2 regions of the Arthrobacter sp. Z1-9 genome follow, and region 2 is predicted to be linked to the other one. Evidence: riboswitches for the same ligand, from Rfam matches in the RefSeq annotation. Region 2 holds a riboswitch; the other holds the start of a gene.

Region 1 (10,571 bases), 1.3 Mb from region 2:
ATGACAAAACGACGGCGATTGTTCGGGTGGAGCAGCTTTACCCGCTGCCGCACGCGGAGATCGCGGCCGAGCTGGCCAAGTACCCCAACGCCGAGGTTGTCTGGGCCCAGGACGAGCCCGCCAACCAGGGACCGTGGCCGTTTATCGGCCTGAACCTCCCGGATGCCCTTGACCGGAGGGTCCGCCTGGTGTCGCGTCCGGCCTCGGCCTCCACGGCCGCCGGCTCCATGAAGCGCCACGCCGCAGAGCAGGATGCCCTGCTGAAGCAGGCATTTGCGCGGAAGTAACCAGTAAGGCTGCCCGGCCGGAGTCGAAATACCAGACTCCGGCCGGGCAGTTCTGTTTAATGGGATGGACAGCGCCGGCCCGATCCCCCTATATGGTCCGAATGGCGACGGGCAGCCAGCACCGAGGTTAAGAGGAACGTGTGGAAGACAGGAAGCTGCGTATCGCAGCTGTAGGAGATGAATTGCTGGCCGGTCTGGGTGACCCCCGGGCGCTCGGCTGGCTGGGCCGCGTGTTGGCCCGGACTCCCCAGGATGGCGTGCTCCTGGAAAGCTACGCCCTCCCCTGTCCGCAGGAAGGAACGGAAGGCCTGGCCGCCCGCTGGATGGACGAGGCCGGCAGGCGGTTCAGCGACCATGCCGAGAACCGCCTGGTCATAGGCCTGTCCGGCCGGGATATCGAGTTCGGACTATCAACAGCCCGCAGCCGGCTCAACCTGGCCAACATCCTGGACTCGGCGTCCCAGAACCGCCTGGGGGTTTTTGTGGTGGGACCGCCACCCACTCTGGACCCTGCCCAAAACCGCCGGCTGGACGAGCTGAACACTGCCTTCGCTGATGTCACCACACGCCGCAAGCACCTCTATGTGGATACTTTTTCTCCCCTCCTGAACCACGAACAGTGGCGGCAGGACCTGGCTGCGAACGGCGGCACGCCCGGGCAGGCCGGATATGGGCTGATGGCCTGGCTGGTACTGCACCGTGGCTGGTTCCAGTGGCTGGGGATGGCCGTCCCCGAGTAGGCCGAGTTCGCGATATATCTTGACCGCCGCCCGCGCCGGCAGTAGGTTGGGTGCATCACGCGATATAACGTCTTGGAGGACCAATGGCTCAGCAAAACTGGGATGTCACGAGCGCGCAGACCATCGACGTCGACTCGGTGACGTCACTGAAGCTGGGCATGGTGCGTGGCCGCTTCGACGTGGTGGCGCACCACGAGCCGGTGACCCGGATAGAGATTTCCGAGGTCCAGGGCGACCCCGTGGCAGTTTCCTTGGAGGACGGCCGGCTTGAGGTCCGTCACCAGCTGCACGGGCCCCAGGGCTGGTTCAAGAACCTCATGGGAACGGTCAACCACAACAGCGAGAACTACGCGGTCATCAGCATTGCGGTTCCGGCGACGGTTGAGGTTGAGGCAGGCACCGTCAGCGGTGACGGCCTCGTGTCCGGAATGGCGGCCCGAACGCGCCTGAACACCGTCTCCGGTTCCGTGATGGCCGACGGCACGGACGGTGAACTGCACGTTAACACCGTCAGCGGCGAGGTGAGCGCCCGCCACCACACGGGCGTCCTTACTGCCAAGACCGTCTCGGGCGAGGTGACCGCGTCCGGCAACTTCAGCCACATCCGGGCCAACACGGTCAGCGGCGCCATGAGTTTCGACCTGCTGGGCTACACCGAGGATTTCGGGGCAAACTCAGTATCGGGAGACCTCACCATCCGCATACCGCACGACGTCGGCGTGGACATTGTGGCCAAATCGGCCAGCGGAACAGTGGTGATCGACCACCAGAAGTACCACGTACCCGGGGGCAAGGTGGAAACGATCGCCGGCCCGGACACGAAACTCATGCTGGTCAGGACCAATTCTGTGTCCGGCACAACATCCATCGTCCACAGCGGACTGTCCGGGAACGCGGAAGAACGGCCCTGATGCCGGCCGTCTTCGCCCACGGCGCCCTGCGGCTCTACCTTTTGTCCCTGCTGGAGTCCGGCCCGAAGCATGGCTACGAACTCATCAAGGCGCTGAAGGAACGGTTTGGCGGCACGTACTCCCCCAGCGCGGGAACCATCTACCCGCGGTTGGGGAAACTCGAGGAGGAGGGGTTGGTGGCCACGGAAACGGCCGGGCGCCGCACCAACTACCGCATTACGCCTGCCGGACTCGCGGAGCTGAACCTGCGCCGTGAAGAACTGGCGGCCGTGGAAAACGAGATTTCCGCCTCGGTGCGGCGCCTGGCAGACAACCTCCGCGAAGACATCCGCAGCAATATGCGCGGGCTGCGGGCTGACCTTGCAGCGACGGCGGAGGCGGCCCGGGCCGCCGCCGGTTCGGTCGATGCCACCGCCTCCAGCGGCAGGGCGTCACCCGGGGGCAGGCGTTCCCTGAAGGAAGCCGAGACGATGCTCCAGGCGTTCCGGGATGACCTCCGCAGCGAGCTGCGGCTGCAGGCGGGCAAGCAGCCGCTGAGTCCAGTGGTCCTGGAAACGCTGAGGACGGTGCTGGAACAGGCCCGCATCGCCGTCCGGAATTCCCTCCTCGAAAAGTAGCCTCCGCGCTAATGCCCCACATCGAGCCGCAGGTCACGAGGTGGTCGCCGGTTCGCGGGGTGCCGGATGATGTGGGAGACTTGAGGGCAGCTCTTTTGAGTACCAACAGTAAGGAGGCCAGCTATGAGCAAGCGTGCACGCAAGCGTCGTGACCGTAAGCGTGGCGGCGCGAACCACGGGAAGCGCCCCAACACCTAGGCAAAACGCCAGGTACTACGGTTCACAGCAAAGGACCCCGGAAGCTATTCGGCTTCCGGGGTCCTTTGTATGTGTTGATGAAATCGTCGCCTTGCCTGGCTGCTGGACAGCTGTCCCGGGCTAGGCGTCCACCGGGCGGATCGAATGGATCCGGTCCAGGATGGCGTTCTTGAGGTTCTCGGGAGCAGCCTCAGTGCAGGAACGCTTGACCATGTTGCGGATGACGCACTCAAGGTCGTACTGCTCCGTGCATTCGGGGCAGTCATCAAGGTGGGTCTTTATTTCCGTGATGTCCTCACGGGTCAAGGCACCGTCCAGATACTCATAGATGCGTTGCATCCGGGTGTCGTCGCAGTCGCCCAATCCCTGGCAGTCGCTCATTTCCTGTTCTCCTGTTGTGTGCTTTCCGCCGCGTCCTGCGGACCTGCGGCCGTTTTGAATCCCCGCTCGGCGGCGTACTCCCCGAGCATGTCCCGCAACATTCTCCGGCCGCGGTGGAGCCGGGACATCACAGTGCCAATGGGCGTGTTCATGATGTCTGAAATTTCCTTGTACGCGAAGCCCTCGACGTCCGCGAAGTAGACCGCCAGGCGGAACTCTTCGGGGATGTCCTGGAGCGCGCGCTTGACGTCTGAATCGGGCAGGTGATCCAGCGCCTCTGCCTCAGCGGAGCGGAGCCCGCTGGAGGTGTGTGACTCAGCCCGCGCCAACTGCCAGTCCTCGATGGTGTCCGAGTTGGACTGGAGCGGCTCGCGCTGCCGTTTGCGGTACAGATTGATATAGGTGTTCGTCAGGATCCGGTAGAGCCAGGCCTTGAGGTTGGTTCCCGGCTTGTACTGGTGAAACGCGGAGAAGGCCTTGGTGTAGGCCTCCTGGACGAGGTCCTCCGCGTCAGCAGGGTTCCGGGCCATGCGCATCGCGGCCGAATACAGCTGGTCGACATACTGCATTGCGTCACGCTCAAACCGGGCGCGGCGCTCTTCCGCAGATTCCGTGGAAAGCTCCACCACCTCTTCGGTGGTTTCCGCGTCGGGCCGCGGGGAATCTGCCGATGGCTCCGCGGCCTCGGGCTGTGCGTCAGCGCTGCTCTTGGCTTCGCTTTGGGAAGCCTCATACATGGCCGAAACGGCCGGATCCAAGGTGCTCATTGCCTTCAAGTCTACTGTCAGGCTCCGCGCACGCGGCGTGCCGTACCCGGGGGGTTCGTCCTCGAACGAGTCCATTGCCACCGGGCCTGCCGCTTCAATTCCGTCCAACACCCGCCTCAAGGGCCAACTCCGCTCTGTTGTCCGGTGCTTTGTGGTTCGGGTCCAGCTCTCGCGGACCCAGCATCCATAACCCCGGGCCTTGGGCAAATATTCCCCAAAAGTGCAAGACTAGAACCGACTTCGCCGCAGCCGACGCGGTTCGTCCAGCCAGGAGGAAACTCATGACCTTTGTCCGCACACTCGCCCGGCCCATGCTGGCTTCCAGTTTTGTTTTTGCCGGAATGGATAAGCTCAAGAACGCCGACGACACCGCCCAGCAGTTGTCACCCCTGCTGAGCAAGGCAACGGCGGCGCTGCCGTTCCGTACTGACGAGAAGACGCTGGCACGGGTTATCGGTGGCACGCAGGTGGGCGCGGGCGTCCTCTTTGGACTCGGGAAATTTTCCCGGCTTTCAGCCACTGTACTGACCGTCATTTCCCTTCTGAATACCTTTGTCGAGTGGCGCAGCGCGGACATCAGCAGCAAGGAAGGCCGCGGAAACCGCCGCAACCAGCTGCTCAAGAACCTTTCACTGAGCGGCGGAGCCCTGCTTGCTTCCGTTGACACGGCAGGCAAGCCCGGACTCGCCTGGCGCGCAGAGCACTTCGCCGCAGACGCGCGGAAGGGTGCCACCCACCTTGCCGCAGACGCCAGGAAGACCACCAACAAGAAGCTCTCCAAGGCCGATAAGGCTGTACGCCGCGCTGTTGAACAGGCCAAAGGGGCATAAGCAGGACATGACCGCCGCAGCCGCCGCCACCTTCGACAACTCCGGAGCATCCCTCCCCCACTGGCCCGCACCTTTCGCGTCCCGCCCGGTGGATGCCACCGTCACGGTGCCCGGTTCGAAGTCCCTGACCAACCGGTACCTGGTCCTTGCCGCCCTGGCTGACGGCCCGTCACGTTTGCGCGCGCCGCTGCACTCCAGGGATTCGGCTCTGATGATTGACGCGCTCCGCCAGCTTGGCGCCACCATCACCGAGGTGCCGGGGGACGGGGCCTTCGGGCCGGACCTGGAGGTCCTGCCGCTGCCGGCGGCTGCTGCGCCGACCTCCACCATGATCGACTGCGGCCTGGCCGGCACGGTGATGCGATTTGTTCCGCCACTTGCGGTGCTCCGGAACGGCGCCAGCTTGTTCGACGGCGACCCCCACGCCCGGAAGCGGCCCATGGGAACCATCATCGAGGCGCTCAAGGCGCTGGGAGTGGCCGTTTCCGCTGAAGGCGGCGGCACGCCGTCGTCACTGCCGTTTGCAGTGGAAGGCACCGGAGAAGTACGCGGCGGCCACCTGGTCATCGATGCCAGCGCCTCCTCACAGTTCGTCTCGGCACTTCTCCTGGTGGGGGCACGGTTCACTGAGGGCCTGCACCTCGAGCACGTAGGGAAACCCGTACCGAGCCTGGACCACATCAACATGACCGTCGCCGTCCTGCGGGGCGCCGGGGTTGTTGTTGACGATTCGGTTCCCAACCACTGGGTTGTTGCACCCGGTCCCATTCGGGCCTTCGACCAGCGGATTGAGCAGGACCTGTCCAACGCCGGTCCGTTCCTTGCCGCGGCCCTGGCTTCGGGCGGTACCGTACGGGTTCCCGGCTGGCCCGAACAGACGCAACAGGTAGGGGATCTTTGGCGGACCATTCTTGCCGAGATGGGCGCGGAGGTTAGCCTGCGCGACGGCGTCCTCACCGTCACGGGCGGTCCGGAGATCAAGGGCGCGGATTTCGCGGACACGAGCGAGCTGGCCCCGACCGTCGCTGCGCTGTGCGCCTTGGCAAGCGGGCCCTCGCGGCTGAGCGGCATTGCCCATCTGCGCGGGCACGAAACCGACAGGCTTGCCGCACTGGTGACCGAGATCAACCGCCTTGGCGGTGATGCCGAGGAGACCATCGACGGCCTGGTGATCCGGCCTGCCAAGCTGCACGCCGGCGTCGTCCGCAGTTATGCCGACCACCGCATGGCCACCGCCGGCGCAATCCTTGGCCTGGCAGTGGAGGGTGTGCAGGTGGAGGACATCGCCACTACCGCCAAAACCATGCCGGACTTTCCCCGGCTGTGGGCGGACATGCTTGGCCAGGCAGGCCCCGCTACGGGCGCGGAAGGTTCAACCGGTGGCGCGGAGCACTGATTCCTGGGACGAATCGGATGTCCGCATCCGGCCCAGCAAGAAGGGTTCGCGCCCCCGCACCAAGGACCGGCCCAGCCACGACGACGCCGTGACGGGACGGATCATCACCGTTGACCGCGGCAGGTACACGGCCGTGGTGGGCGAGGACTCCGGCAACGAACGAGTGGTCATCGCAGCGAGGGCGCGGGAGCTGCGCCGCAACCCGGTCGTGGCGGGCGATTTCGTCTCCCTCGTGGGCGACGTTTCCGGCGAACCGGACACCCTGGCCCGGTTGGTCAAGATCCAGGACCGCAGGACGCTGCTGCGCCGCAGCGCGGACGACACCGATCCCGTGGAACGCGCCGTGGTGGCCAACGCGGACCAACTGGTGGTTGTGGTGGCTGCCGCCAACCCCGAGCCGCGCACCGGCTTCATCGACCGCGCCCTGGTGGCGGCGTACGACGCCGGGATCGAGCCAATCCTGTTGGTCACCAAGGCTGACGTCAAGGATCCGGCCGAGCTGCTGTCCAACTACACGCACCTCGACCTCCCCGTGATCATCAGCCGGACGGCCGACTCCAGCGCTTCGGGGATCGATGCCCGCTCGGACGACGGCCTGTCCGCGCGCCTGGACAGCAGGGCCGTCGCGGAGCTCCGCGCTTACCTGGACGGAAAAGTGACAGTCATGCTGGGGCACTCCGGCGTGGGCAAGTCAACCATGGTCAACGCGCTGACCGGGGCCGAACGTGCCACCGGCGGGGTCAATGCGGTGACGGGCCGGGGCCGCCACACGTCGTCGTCCGCGCTGGCGTTGAGGCTTGCAGACGCACCCGCCGGCAGCTGGATCATCGACACCCCTGGCATCCGCTCCTTCGGCCTGGCGCACGTGGACCCGGACCGGATCCTGCGCTCCTTCCCGGACCTCTCCCCCGGCATCGAGGACTGCGAACGCGGCTGCAAACACACCGCCACGGCCGTGAACTGCGGGCTGGACGCTTGGGTGGGCGGTGGGCATGCCGGAGCCACCGGAGAAGCCCGGCTGGCATCCCTGCGGCGCCTCCTGGGCACCGACCCGCGGCAGGAGGCGCAGGAGGCCAAGGAGCTCGGCAGCGTCAACTGACAAAGCCGATCTCCCAGCAGAACCGCGCGCAGACGGTAGTTTGGAACCATGATCCAACCCGCTTCAAGCTACAACGATGACCTGCGCCTGGCGCACGTCCTGGCAGACTCTGTGGATGACCAGACCATGAGCCGCTTCAAGGCCCAGGACCTCCAGGTGGAGACCAAGCCCGACCTGACGCCGGTCACCGACGCGGACAAAGCTGCGGAAGAAGCCATCCGCGGCCAGTTGTCCCGCTCCCGTCCGCGCGACGCCGTGCTCGGTGAAGAGTTCGGCAGTACCGGCCACGGATCCCGCCGCTGGATCATCGATCCCATCGACGGCACCAAGAACTTCGTCCGCGGGGTCCCGGTGTGGGCGACCCTGATCGCCCTGGTTGATGAGGGCGAGCCTGTTGTTGGTGTGGTCAGCGCCCCGGCCCTGGGCAAGCGCTGGTGGGCGGCCAAGGGCATGGGCGCCTACATGGGACGGTCCCTGGCTGCTGCCACCCGCCTCCGCGTCTCCAACGTCGCCAACCTCTCCGACGCATCCCTGTCCTACTCCAGCCTGGGCGGCTGGAAGGAACGCGGGAGCTTGGACAACTTCCTGGGCCTCACCGAGGACGTGTGGCGGACCCGGGCATTTGGCGATTTCTGGTCCTACTGCATGGTGGCGGAAGGCTCTGTGGACATCGCCTGCGAACCCGAACTGAACCTGTACGACATGGCGGCGCTCGTGCCGATCGTGGTCGAAGCGGGCGGCCGCTTCACCTCCCTGGAAGGAGAGGACGGGCCATTCGGCGGCAACGCTCTGGCCACAAACTCCATCCTGCACTCCGAGGTACTCCGCAGGCTGAACCCTGACCTGGACGATCTTCTCTAGGGAACTACTCCGAAGAATCAGCGGCGGGCGCCTCCAAAAGGAGGCGCCCGCCGTCGTTTCTTCGGTCAAAGCAGCACTTTCAGCGTCCGCGTAACAAAGCGCTTAACATTCGAGCCGGCTTCAAACCTTCCTGCCGCATGTCCTACGCTCTTAACCAGGTCACGAGTGCCAGCGCGAAACCCCGGTTTGCTGGCCGGCAACCCTCCAACCGCGGTGGGGTGCCCCGGGTGACGACCAGGCCGGTCCGGAACGGATGCGGCAAGCGCGGATTCCCGGAGCAGGGAGTCCTTTCCGAAGTGAGGTCTCTGTGACAACTGCCACCGTCTCCCCCAACGCCCCCGCCCAGCCTGACAGCATCGAGGCTGAAGCCGCTGCCCTTTTTGATGCCCGCCGCGATGTTGCCGGCCGTCCCCTTGCCGCCGTCACCGGCGCGGAAATCCAGGCACCCCTGATTTCCGGCGGGCATGTCCGGTACGCCAACCTCGACTATGGCGCCTCCGCTCCCGCCCTCTCGGTGGTCTCGGCGTACCTCAACGAGATCCTGCCCTTCTACGCCAGCGTCCACCGCGGCGCCGGCTACGCCTCCCAGATCAGCACGTCCGTCTACGAGAACGCACGCAGCATCGTCCGGGACTTCGTGGGCGGCCGCCCTGATGACTCAGTAATTTTCACCCGCAACACCACAGACTCCCTCAACCTGCTGGCAGGCTGCCTCCCCGCCACCGATGGACATCCGGACGGCGACGTCCTGTACCTGGACATCGAACACCACGCGAACCTGCTGCCGTGGCAGGGCGTCCCCCACCGGAGCATCGTTGCCGCTGACACCATCGCAGGGACTATCGAGTCCGTCCGCGCTGAGCTGGAACAGGGCGGCGTGAGCCTGCTCGCCGTCACCGGCGCCTCCAACGTCACCGGTGAAATTCTTCCCGTCCGGGCCCTCGCCGCACTTGCCCACGAACACGGCGCAAGGATCGTGGTGGACGCGGCCCAGCTCGCACCGCACCGCCGCGTGAACATTGCCGCGGACGGCGTCGACTATCTGGCCTTCTCCGGCCACAAGCTCTACGCGCCGTTTGGTACCGGCGTGCTGGTGGGCCGGCCGGACTGGCTCGACGCCGGAACGCCCCATCTGGCCGGCGGCGGCGCCGTGAAGGAAGCAAGGCTCGACGGCGTCAGCTGGGCCACGGGCCCGGCCCGCCATGAGGGCGGCTCGCCGAACGTCCTTGGCGCAGCAACCCTGGCCCGCGCCACCCAGGTGATCGCCGGGCTGGACCAGGCACAGTGGCACGCCCACGAATCGGCCATCCGCTCCTTCCTGGTGGAAGGCCTGCAGACGATCGACGGCGTGACCGTGCACCAGATCTTCAAGGACACCAACCCGGACACGGACACGATCGGCGTGGTCAACTTCTCCGTGGAAGGCTATGACGCCGGCCTTGTGGCCGCCTACCTTTCCGCTGAGCACGGCGTAGGCCTGCGGGACGGCCGCTTCTGCGCGCACCCGCTGCTGAAGCGGCTCGGGCTTCCCTCCGGTTCCCTTCGTGCAAGTTTCGGCGTCGGCTCACGTCTTGAGGATGCCGAACGCCTCCTGGCCGGCATCGAGTCGCTGCGCCGCAACGGCCTCGGGTGGGACTACGTGGTGGATGCGGGGCGCTGGGTTCCTGCCAACGACACGCGGACCTACCCGCACTGGGCACCCAACACGCCGGGAACCGCCGGCGCTGCCCCCTGCATCGACGACTGAACCCTCGTGCCTGCTACGGGTTCGCGCTGACTCTGCTTCCTGATCTTGCCTCTACGGCGATTGCGGTACATTCGAAGGATACCCAAGGGCATCGGACGAAGGAGGCCACGCGTGGTACGGGGTGGCCCCAGGCTTGATCACGGACGGCGGCGGGAGCTTGGCCAGAGCTTCCAGGACGGCGGCCGGCACTACCAGCAGGTCCGTCCGGGCTACCCGGAAGAATCAGCCCGCTGGCTGGTGCCCCCGGGCGCCCGCGAGGCGCTCGATGCCGGTGCCGGCACCGGCAAGTTCACCGAACTGCTGCTGGACATGGGCCTGGCCGTCACGGCCGTGGACCCCTCTGCTGACATGCTCGAGCAGTTACGGGCGCACTATCCCGCTGCCACGGCAGTCCAAGCCACCGCGGAGGCGACGGGCCTGCCTGCCGCAGCCTTCGACGTCGTCAGTGTTGCCCAGGCATGGCACTGGTGCGACGCCCTGGCCGCCAGCTCCGAACTGGCCCGCGTCCTCCGCCCGCACGGGACGCTGGGCCTGGTCTGGAACCAGCTGGACACATCCGTGCCCTGGGTCCACCGGCTCTCCCGGATCATGCACGCCGGCGATGTGTACAAACCGGACTTCCGGCCTAACGTGGGGCCCGAGTTCAAGGGGCTCGAGGGTCACGTGACCCACTGGCAGGACCGGGTCAGCACCTCGGACCTGGTTGAGCTGACGAAGTCCAGAAGCTACTACCTGCG
Region 2 (10,571 bases):
CATGACCTCTCCCGCTTCAGTGGTTCTCGTATTCCTCGACCCCTCCTTCCCGGACGGCCGGCTGGCCGATGCGTCCAAGCCGCAGTTGTTGGTGACGGACCAAGGCGCCACCCGGGGCGACGGGATCTTCGAGACCATGCTTGCAGTTGACGGCAGCGTGCGGAAAATCCAGGCGCATCTGGACCGCCTGGCCGGTTCGGCAAACGCGCTGGACCTCGCCATTCCCAGTGAGGAGGAGTGGCGCCGTGCCATAGCCACCGCCGTGACCGAACACCGCTCCCAGCATCCCCCCGTTTCCGTGTCTGCCAACGAGCTGGTGGTCAAGCTCGTGGTGACCCGCGGTGTGGAGGGCGCTTCAGCCCCCACCTCCTGGGTCCAGGTTTCTCCTGTCGGGGCCGCCGGACGCCGCCAGCGCGAGGCCGGCATCGATGTCATCCTCCTGGACCGCGGCTACGACAGCGACGTGGCCGAGCGCGCCCCGTGGCTGCTGCTGGGCGCAAAGACGCTTTCCTACGCCGTTAACATGGCCGCCTTGCGGCACGCGCACAAGCAGGGTGCGGACGACGTCATCTTCATCTCCTCCGACGGCCGCGTCCTGGAAGGCCCGACGTCCACCGTCCTGATGGCACATGTCGAAACGTCCGACGGCGGCGCTTCAGTCAAGCGCCTGGTCACGCCGCAGCTGGACAGCGGCATCCTGGCAGGCACCTCCCAGGGTGCATTGTTCGCTGCGGCCAAAGCCGCCGGCTGGGAACTGGGGTACGGCCCGCTGGAGCCCCAGGACCTGCTGGATGCCGACGCGGTCTGGCTGATTTCGAGCGTGCGGATGCTTGCACCGGTGAACCGCATTGACGGCAAAGAGGTGGGCATGCCCTCGGTGCAGAAGGAGCTGACCGCGGAGTTGAATGAGTTGTTCGCCGGTATCGAGTAGCATTTTTCACCTCCCGGGCCATGTTCCCCGCGCGGCAGGAGCCGTAGGGTATGGTTCATGACTTCTGACGGACAGAGAACCGAGCAACTGACGTTTGATGAGTGCTGGGACCTCCTGGAGGGTGACACCCTGGGCCGCCTTGCCCTGGTGGTGGACGGCCATCCCGAAATCTTCCCGGTCAACTATGTGGTGCACCGCAGGAGCATCGTCTTCCGGACCGCCGGTGTCACCAAGCTGTGGAATGCCAAGTCCGAACGGCCGGCGGCACTTGAAATCGACGGCTATGACCCACACGCCGAAGAGGCCTGGAGCGTGGTGGTTCGCGGGGACACCGGGATCATCGAGGGCCAGTCGGACAAGGATGCCGTGGACGGGCTGGGCCTGGAACCCTGGCAGCCGGGTGACAAAGCCCACTACATCAGGTTGTCGGCACGGGCGATGACCGGCCGCCGCTTCAAGGTCAACTCGCCGGACATCTGGAATACCCGCACTGCTGACCGCCGGCGGGCATCCTTCGAGTAGCCGCCCGCGGCACTCCTTCCCCTATACCGGGGTAGCCTGCGGTGCCGGAGCCAGTTGCGCTTCCAGACCGGTCAGGAGGATCGATAGGCCTTGGTCCAGTTCGCGCCCGCCATCATAGTCGGCGAGCGCAGGAGCCAGGGCACGGAGCCGGGGAAACTCTTTCGATGGCAGCCGGTGCAGCCCCAGCCGGAGCAGCACCTCGTTCTCTTCCGGGTCCACGACGAATTCCTGCAGCTCATTCAAGATGTGGCCATAGAGGAATCCGTAGTAGGCCCGGTAGACGTGGAGGGCATCGGCAGGGCTGAACCCGGCGCCAATGAGCAGGGAAAGGATCTGCTCTAGGGGGCGCAGGGTGCCCAGGGGCCTCAACCCCAGTGGCGTGGAAAGTGGCCTGGTCACCAACAGCGGCACGACATTTGGGTGCAGCAGCGCCAGCCGCCGCAGGTTGTGCGCGATATGCCGGAGCTGGGATTTCCAGTCGGGGTCCTCGGGGTGGATGGGCAGCTCGTTGAGCACCAGCTCCGAGACGCCATCCAGTAGTGCCGCCCGGTTCTCCGCATAGCGGTACAGGCTCATGGGATCCCGCTCCAGCTCCTGCCCCAGGCGCCGCATGGTAAGCGCCTCAAGACCTTCCGCGTCCACTACTTCCAGAGCTTTGGTGAGCACCACGTCACGGCTCAGCTTGGCTTTGCGGTCGGGGCCTTTGGTGCCTGGGCTTTTGGGCGAGGACATCGGTTTTCCAATCTGGAGCTGGCAGCAAGCCCTGCCCAGAGGTAATTCCAGACGCTTGCCGTATTGGTAGTCTACGGCTAAAGTCTACATTGTAGATGAGGTGTTAACGCCGCCTTGAATACATCTATTCGCCCAGGAACCGATCAAAACACCACGGCCTTGTGCACGGCTGGGATGTTAACGCTGCTGTAGCCGAACGGCGGCAACCACGCACGTAGCGAAGGGACGCCGTCATGGCACATTCGCAGTTCGACATTTTCCTCCAGGAAGCCACCCAGCTGGACCGGGCCTATGACCACAGCCTCGACGATGACCGCCTTTACGGGCTGTACACCAGCTGGTGCTTTATCAACCAGCAGGCGCCGGGCCGGGAGTCCGCCTTTTGGGACGCCATGAAGCATCGGATCACCCCGGGCCGCAACGGCCTGAGAATGAAGGGGCCGGCCGCCGCCGACTACATCCTGTCGAGTTACCCCGGGCTCGTCTAAAAGCCGGGAACTGAGAAAAGGCGTGTACCGCAGCCCACCAGGGCCGCGGTACACGCCTTTTGCTATTTGCCTCCGGGGGCCGGGTAAGCGGCGTCCACCTCCACCTCGACGAGCCAGCCGTTCACCGGCAGGTTCTCGATCTCGAGGGCAAATCGTGACGGCCGGGCAGGATTGGTGACGAACGGTTCGGCGGGCGCAGCCGAGCCCAAGGGAACCTTGACAGCGGAACCGTCGGACAGGCTGGTGTTGGCGAAGTACTGCCGGTAGGCACGGTTCCAGCCGTCGAAGTCGGCCTTCTCCGCACCGGCGGGGTTCTGAAGGAACACGCGCATGGTGATGACGTCGTCGTAATCCAATCCCGCCTGGGCCAGGTTCTCACCGATCCTGCGGAGGACGTTGATTCCCTGCGCCTCGGTGATGGTGACACCCGGCGGCAGGACCCCGCCGGGAAAGACTGACGTGTCTATGTAGCGCTGCTCACTTCCTGCAGTGGCAGCGGCATTGAGCGCGGAGGGTCCCAGGCCGCTGGTCTTGTAGATGGGGGTGTTCGCACCGATGGCCACCCCGCTGGCAATCATTGGATTGTCCTGTCCCGCCGGCAGGTTGGAAACCGTGGTGCCGGGCTTGGGATCGGTGAGGTCCTTGAAGACTGCCGGTGCGGCGAAGGCTGCGGTAGCGGTGAGGCTGATACCGGCAATTCCGGCGGCGATGAGGGAGAGTCTGCGACGGAGCATGGGCTTCTTTCGGCTCTTGGCTTGGGTGATGGCGGGAGCGGTGACGGGGTTCATCCGGCCACCATTGCTGCCGCTTTGGTGTGCAGGGCGGTGACGGCCGCCCGGGCGGAGGTCATGGCGCCGTGCTGCCAGGCGATGGCGTGGCTCAGGTGGTCGCCGGCGAAGTAGATGTTGCCGGAAGGTTCCAGCAGCTTGGCGTACTTGGCGTCCGTCTGGGACGGCCAGCCCACCCAGGCTCCTTCGGAAAAGGCGGTGGTCCCCCAGTCAACCGAGAACGACGCCGCTACGTCCTTGCGGTAAACGTCGCCGTGGATCCTGGCACCCTGGTCAAGGGCACGGCTCAGGCGCTTCTCCGGGCTGAGTTCCTTGTACACGCGGGCGCTGGCGCCGGTGTTGTAGTACCCGACCATGGTGCCGCGCTGCCCGTGGAAGCCGGTGGACGGGTACCACATGTTGCCCAGATCGATATTGGTGTTGGTGATGCCGCCGAAGATGCGATGGTCTTCCTCCCACCAGCGGCGGGAGTATTCGATGCCGATCTTGCCGGCGTCCGTGGGGCTGGCGAATTTGAGGGCGTCCAGCACGTCCGTCGGAAGGTTGCCCGGAATCTTGGCGGCGATGTGCGGCGGCAGGGTGCAGACGGCAAAGTCCGCTTCGATCTTTTTGGCCTGGCCGCCCGGGTTGGTGTACTCCACCGCTACGCCGGCGGCGGTGTTGTTCATGGACAGGACCTGGGCCCCGTAAACGAACTTGTCCTTGCCAATGGCGGCTTCGAACGCATACGGGATGCGGTCCATGCCGCCCACGGGCTGGAACATCATCATGGCCTGGTCCCAGCCGAATTCGAAGGAGAAGTAGTTGCCGACGCCACTGGCAAAAACATCCGAAAGGGCATCCGGCGCCAGGGGTGTTCCCGCTTCCAGCCCGGCGCCCGGTGCCACCGAGTAGCCCTTGCGGCCCGTGCCGGTGTACTTGAAGCTTGCCGCCGCGTCACCGGGAACTTTCGCACCGATGGCCCCGAAGTTCCGCAGGAAGGTGATCAGGTTCTCCTTGTCCGCTGCGGTCATGTAGCTGTCCAGGGCACCCTGGTCCGTGGCTTTGGCGAGGAGTTCTGAAACATAACCGTAGACGTCCGCTTTCGCGGCACGGTGGCGGACAGGCGTGTTGGAAAGCTTGGTGTTGCCCTCCCGGAACAGATAACCGTCAGCGTTCTGGTTGGTGAACGGCTCAATCGCCACCCCCAGTTCCTTGCAGTAGTCCAGGGTGATGTGGTGCTGGGGAATGCGGCCGGGGCCGGCATTCATGTACTGGTCCTTCGAGAATGCGGCGCGCTGGGTAACTCCGCGGAGGTCTGTTTCCTCCGTACCGCCACGAACAGTCCAGTTACGTCCGCCGGGGCGCATCCGGGCCTCAAGGATAGTGACTTTGTAACCGGCCTTACCCAGCTCATAAGCCGTGGTCAGTCCTGCTATGCCGCCACCCAAAATGACCACGCTCTTACCCTTGCCCTGCAGGTCGTTTGCCCGGGGGCAGCGTAGGCAGGGGCAGCGGTATCTGGAGCCAGGCCCATCGCCGCCATGGTCTCGTACATCACCCCGGCTCCCCCCACCATGCCCACGTAGCGGAGGAAGTTCCTGCGAGTCGCATCTGTCATTTTTTCCCTTTCACCGGAGTGTTACGAGGTGAGCGTATGGGGGAATTGTTTCGTCAAATGCTGTGACAATGTCGGTGTTATGGCGTTCAGATTTCAGCGAAGTAAACGCTTCCCGCCGGTCGCAGGCAACTCCAGCTGATGCCCTACGTGGGAATGATGCGGAAGAGGAATTTGGTCCGCACCATGACCCAGAGGAGCCCCAGCACCACGGCGTAGGCGGCAGTGTTGAGCAGCACGTTCTCCTGCTGCAGCGCCGGAATGTTGGCCACCACGGCAATCAGGACCACGTGCATGATGAACACGTAGAGGGTGGCGCGGCCCAGGGGGATCAGGAACCAGCCCAGGGCCCGCTGCACCGGCTTCCAGTACGCGGTAAGGAAGGCATACGCAGCCACCACCAGGACCAGGACATTGAGCAGCCGGCCCGGTGCCAGATACGTGCGGCCAAAGAAAAGGTCGTACATGTTCCGGTACGCCGCATCCGGAACAATCGCGAGCCGCAGATCGAAGCCGTTGGCCAGGTAGGGGTTGCCCCAGGACAAGAAAGCGAAGACGAACGCGGCCACTGTGCACGCGGCCACCACCCAGGCATGGCCGGCCAGCCATGCAACGACGCGGTGCCGGTGGTACCCCGCCACGAGGCCGATGACGAACAGGACCTGCCACACGAGCAGCGGGAACGAGTCCTCGAACTGCGACGGCAGGATCCGGACCCGCGTTGCCGCTCCCACGCCGTAAACCACCAAAGTGCCGGCCAGCACCCACGTTGCCTTGCCGCGGTTAAGGGCAGCCAGGAGCAGCGGGCTGGCAAGGAGCAGCACCACGTAAAGCCCCATCACGTTGAATTGCCAGGGTCCGAACTGCAGCAGCAGGATGGCAGGAAGCACCTGCGGCGGCACAGGGAACTGGAACAGGGACTCCATCCCCGCATACAGGTCATAGGTACGGCCGGCGCCGTCGTGCCCTGCCCCGCCCGTCCCCTGGTCCACGAAGGTGGTGAGGGCATCGGTCCGGAATATTGGCAGCAAGGACATCAGGAAGACGCCAATAAGCACTATCAGGGCCGTCAGGTAGAGCTTGCCCGCCCGCCGGGAGGTAAGGTCGACCACCTTTCCGAAGTCATCCTTCGCTCTGGGCCCGTACACCATGCCGACTACCAGGCCGGAGAAAAGAACGAACAGCTCGGCGCCCGAAACGAAGCCCACCGCTTCCTGCGTGAGCAGCTGGAACAGCGAGGTCATGCCCAAGTGGTTGACCACAACGAACACGATGGCCAGGCCGCGGAGCATGTCCACGCGTGAGTCCCTGCTGGAAGGATCCCTGTACTGCCAGGCTGTCGCAGCATTGACCCTGCCGGGGATCTGCCACAGGGCAACCAGGAGGATAAGAAGCGCCGCCCCTACTGTCCAGGCGGCGGCTCCGGTGAGGGTGTTGGCACGGACGTACCCGGTGCCTGTGCTGACTTCCGTGACCGGCCCTGTGACGATGGGGGACGATTCCAGCCTGCCGACGGCTGCCTGGGCAATGGCGGGGTTTCCGCTGAGCAGCCAGTCGATGCTCGCCACCCCGGTGTCCCTGGTGCTTGTGCGCTCATCCCACACCACAGCCCCTGTCATCCGGAATTCAGCGGCAGTGGCGGTCCCAACCACCTGGTCCCACCAGGCCACCTTGACGTCGGATTCCGATGCGCCGCCGGAGGCCGGGCTGTAGAAAGCGGCGGTCTGCAGGAGGAAAGGCTTGTCAGGTCCGCCGGAATAGGTGGCGTAAAAGTTTTCACCCCCGGAGCCCGTGAGCATCTCCCGCAGTTCGCCCGCACGGGGGACGGTATTGACGGCAGCACCGCCGGCGGTGTCGTCGTGGAAGGCAGTAAGCCCCACCCAATCGACCGCTTCATCCCCTGGATAGTAGGGTTCGTAGGCCGCGTCCGACCCGTTCCAGGCGCCGTCGCCGTTGGTATCGAGCAGGGCGAAACCGTCGCTTCCCGGGGCGGGTGCGTTCCGGTTCCGGTCGAAGGGATAGTCCTTGCCCAAATAGGGCTGCCACACCATAAGCGTCCGGCCGCCGCCTCCGGCCTCCCGGAAGGCGGCAGTGACCGTCTGGAAGGCAGAGCGGTAAGTGGCTGGTTGCTGTCCCCACTCCACCCAGCTTGCATTCATGTCCGGAGCAAACCGGATCAACAGCTGTCCCTTAAAGCTGGATGCAAGCTCCAACACCCTTTCGGCGAAGGACTTCGCAGCCGCGGCGTCGACCTGGTCCAGCGGCACCGTTGGCTTCACGGTGAGCATCGCGTGGGCACCCTGCAGCGAGGACTGTTCCAGGAAGCCCTCGATATCGTTTTGCTCGGATGAGCGGTACGGAAAGGCTATGTCGTGGCCAAAAACAGCCGGCGAGGCACCCAGCCGCTCGGCGAAACCGGCAGCGGTGTCCTCGCCCCATTCCAGAAGGGCGCCCAGCAGGGGCTTTCCCTCTTCCGGAAAGCTCCTCGCGGCCTGGGCCGACCCCGCGGGCAGCACCACAGCCACGAGGGCAATCAGCAGTGTGGCAAGGACAGCCCCAGCCACGCGCAGCCGGGGTACTTGAGACGGACCCGTACGGTGTTGTGGCGTGGCAGTTCGCGTGCTGATGGGGACCCCCAGGTGATGGTTCCAATGATGAGGCAATGCCCCTAGGAAACTTTATCCGGCGGTCCGTCCGTGAAAGGGCAAGAAAAGCGTGCCCACCTGCGGTGATGCCGCCGTCGTCCGTTCCTCTTGCCCCGCAAAAATCACCGCCTGCTGCACCGCGCCCGGTTCAGTTACGGAACATGACGACGGCGGCGGTGCTGCCCCGCGCGCCAAGTGTTACGTTTTTGGGGAGTAATGAGTACCGGCGCCAAGCCCTGACTGGCCGGTCGGCAACCCTCCTTTCGCGGCGGGGTGCCTCAGGTGAATACTCGGCATATCGACCGATTCGAGTTGCAAGCGTGAGAGAAGGAGATCCGTCGTGTCTGACGCACCTGCCCCTGAAGAGAGACTGTCGTACCGGCTTGTTACCGGTCCGGATGACAGGTCTTTCTGTGAACGGATTTCCGATGCCCTGGCCGAGGGCTACGTGCTGCACGGGAGCCCGGCGGCAACGTTCAACGGCAGCAGCGTCATCGTTGCCCAGGCCCTGGTCCTGCCCGCGGCCATCGCTTCAGCCGATGCCGCCGTGGCCACAGCGGTGGATAGCCTCGAAACCGCTGGCGAAGACCTCGAGTTCGACGGCGAGGGCCACGCATGAGCTACGCAGGAGACCTGACGCCCCAGGAGGCATGGGAAAAGTTGCAGCAGGGAGCCATCCTGGTGGATGTGCGCACTGAGGGCGAATGGGCCCATATCGGCATTCCCGACACCAAGGCCACCGACAATGATCCGCTGTTCATCCAGTGGACGTTTCCGGGAGGCATTCCCAACCCCGATTTCATCAGCCACCTGAGCCAGCAGGCTCCGGAGGATCCGGCCACCGAACTGGTATTCCTGTGCCGCTCGGGGCAGCGTTCCATCGCGGCCGCCATTGCCGCCACCCAGGCCGGCTTCACCTCCTACAACGTGCTGGAGGGCTTTGAGGGCGAGCCGGACCGTTACGGCGAACGCACCGTGAACGGCTGGAAGAACCGCGGCCTGCCCACCAACCTCGGAAAGAACTAAGTGACCTTCAACGAAGACGCCGCCGGCTGGAGCCCCGACACCCAGGCCGTCCGCGGCGGACTGGACCGCACCAACTTCCAGGAAACAAGCGAGGCGGTATTCCTGAACTCGGGGTTCGTCTACGAGTCCGCAGCCGCTGCCGAGCGTGCCTTCACCGGGGAGGACGAGCGATTTGTGTACTCCCGCTACGGCAACCCCTCTGTAGCCACCTTCCAGGAGCGGCTGCGACTCCTCGAGGGAACCGAGGCGTGCTTTGCGACGGCGTCCGGCATGTCCGCCGTGTTTACCGCCCTGGGTGCGTTGCTGGCTGCCGGTGACCGCGTGGTGGCCGCCCGCTCGCTGTTCGGCTCCTGCTTTGTGATCCTGAACGAGATCCTGCCGCGGTGGGGCGTGGAGACGGTATTCGTCGACGGCCCGGACCTGGACCAGTGGCGCGACGCCCTGTCCCAGCCCACCACTGCCGTCTTCTTTGAGTCGCCGTCCAACCCCATGCAGGAGATCGTCGACATCGCCGCGGTGAGCGAACTCGCGCACGCAGCAGGTGCCACCGTCGTCGTCGACAACGTCTTTGCGACTCCCCTGCTGCAGCGCTGCGGGCAGCTGGGGGCCGACGTTATCGTCTACTCCGGCACGAAGCACATCGACGGCCAGGGACGAGTCCTGGGTGGCGCCATCCTGGGCACCAAGGAATTTATCGAGGGGCCGGTCAAGCAGCTGATGCGCCACACCGGTCCGTCGTTGTCCGCCTTCAACGCCTGGGTGCTCACCAAGGGCCTCGAGACAATGGCCCTGCGCGTCAACCACTCTTCGGCGTCTGCCCTGCGGCTGGCTGAGTGGCTGGAGCAGCAGCCTGCCGTGAGCTGGGTAAAGTACCCGCTCCTGAAGTCCCACCCGCAGTACGGGCTGGCTGCCAAGCAAATGAGCGCCGGCGGTACGGTGCTCACGCTTGAGCTTGCTCCGTCCGGCGGCCGCTCCGGCAAGGAAGCCGCCTTTGCCCTGCTGGACGGGCTGCGCATCATCGACATCTCCAACAACCTTGGCGATTCCAAGTCCCTGATTACGCACCCTGCCACCACCACGCACCGCGCCATGGGGCCGGAAGGCCGTGCTGCAATCGGCCTGAGCGACGGCGTGGTGCGGCTTTCCGTGGGCCTGGAGGACGTGGACGACCTGATCGGCGACCTCGAACAGGCTCTGAAGCAGATCTAGAGTTGCCTGGCGCTGCGGCCAAGTTCCTCTCCGGCACCGGCGCCTGCGCTGGATATACGGGCGAGGGTTTCATCAGTTGTCTTCGATGGAGAGGTGGACGGCCACCTCGTCGCCTTCCCTGATCCCGGCTTTGTCCCTGATGGCCTTCTTCACGGGCAAGAGGTACGAAGCGGCTTTCTGGTCCGCGAACAGCGAGGTCTGCCAGGAGTGCCCTGCGATTTCCGCAGTCACTTTGACGGATCCGAATGCCTTGCTGGCGCCGGCGGTTAGTTCGTGGATATCGTCCGCGACGTCTGCCGGGAGGGTCAGGAAATGCCAGCCCGCTTCGCCCGGATATAGCCAAAGTTCAGCTTTGAAGGAGTAGGACGCCGTCACGCGCCGAGTATGGCACGCCTCCTGCCTGGGCGCCACCGGCTGTCGATTCTTTCCTGTCAAAGGCTTTTGTTGTGCTTTCCACCTCGCTGAAGGCAGCACCAGGCGAGCGGAAGAATTGATCCTGCTAGGACTGGCGGACGCGCAGCAACTCCGGGGACCCGTCGACAGCTGAAAGATGGCCGGAACCGCGCATCGTCACGTCCACCGCGTGCTTGACCACCGCACCAAAGCCCAGGTCTTCCGGGGCCAGGGCGGCCA

What was found. Region 2 has a riboswitch for S-adenosylmethionine ahead of M1D93_RS18485 (DUF1737 domain-containing protein). Riboswitches for the same ligand answer to the same signal wherever they lie in the genome.
Region 1: another riboswitch for S-adenosylmethionine. It lies ahead of M1D93_RS12260 (aminotransferase class V-fold PLP-dependent enzyme); the one in region 2 lies ahead of M1D93_RS18485 (DUF1737 domain-containing protein).

The regions. Positions count from the first base shown of each region.
Region 1 is NZ_CP096456.1:2,639,784-2,650,354, forward strand. It holds gene M1D93_RS12205 (multifunctional oxoglutarate decarboxylase/oxoglutarate dehydrogenase thiamine pyrophosphate-binding subunit/dihydrolipoyllysine-residue succinyltransferase subunit) at 1-287, shown strand, start outside; gene M1D93_RS12210 (GDSL-type esterase/lipase family protein) at 428-1,027, shown strand; gene M1D93_RS12215 (DUF4097 family beta strand repeat-containing protein) at 1,111-1,938, shown strand; gene M1D93_RS12220 (PadR family transcriptional regulator) at 1,938-2,555, shown strand; gene M1D93_RS12225 (50S ribosomal protein bL37) at 2,679-2,753, shown strand; gene rsrA (mycothiol system anti-sigma-R factor) at 2,874-3,134, opposite strand; gene M1D93_RS12235 (sigma-70 family RNA polymerase sigma factor) at 3,131-3,976, opposite strand; gene M1D93_RS12240 (DoxX family protein) at 4,183-4,731, shown strand; gene aroA (3-phosphoshikimate 1-carboxyvinyltransferase) at 4,739-6,127, shown strand; gene rsgA (ribosome small subunit-dependent GTPase A) at 6,111-7,226, shown strand; gene hisN (histidinol-phosphatase) at 7,275-8,087, shown strand; SAM riboswitch class IV at 8,245-8,358, shown strand; gene M1D93_RS12260 (aminotransferase class V-fold PLP-dependent enzyme) at 8,395-9,834, shown strand; gene M1D93_RS12265 (class I SAM-dependent methyltransferase) at 9,946-10,571, shown strand, end outside.
Region 2 is NZ_CP096456.1:3,988,910-3,999,480, forward strand. It holds gene M1D93_RS18445 (aminodeoxychorismate lyase) at 2-931, shown strand; gene M1D93_RS18450 (pyridoxamine 5'-phosphate oxidase family protein) at 989-1,453, shown strand; gene M1D93_RS18455 (TetR/AcrR family transcriptional regulator C-terminal domain-containing protein) at 1,475-2,185, opposite strand; gene M1D93_RS18460 (hypothetical protein) at 2,419-2,673, shown strand; gene M1D93_RS18465 (Rid family hydrolase) at 2,736-3,461, opposite strand; gene M1D93_RS18470 (flavin monoamine oxidase family protein) at 3,458-4,900, opposite strand; gene M1D93_RS18475 (twin-arginine translocation signal domain-containing protein) at 4,876-5,061, opposite strand; gene opgC (OpgC domain-containing protein) at 5,205-7,628, opposite strand; SAM riboswitch class IV at 7,916-8,030, shown strand; gene M1D93_RS18485 (DUF1737 domain-containing protein) at 8,044-8,322, shown strand; gene M1D93_RS18490 (rhodanese-like domain-containing protein) at 8,319-8,729, shown strand; gene M1D93_RS18495 (O-succinylhomoserine sulfhydrylase) at 8,730-9,938, shown strand; gene M1D93_RS18500 (DUF1905 domain-containing protein) at 10,011-10,313, opposite strand; gene M1D93_RS18505 (glutamate--cysteine ligase 2) at 10,438-10,571, opposite strand, start outside.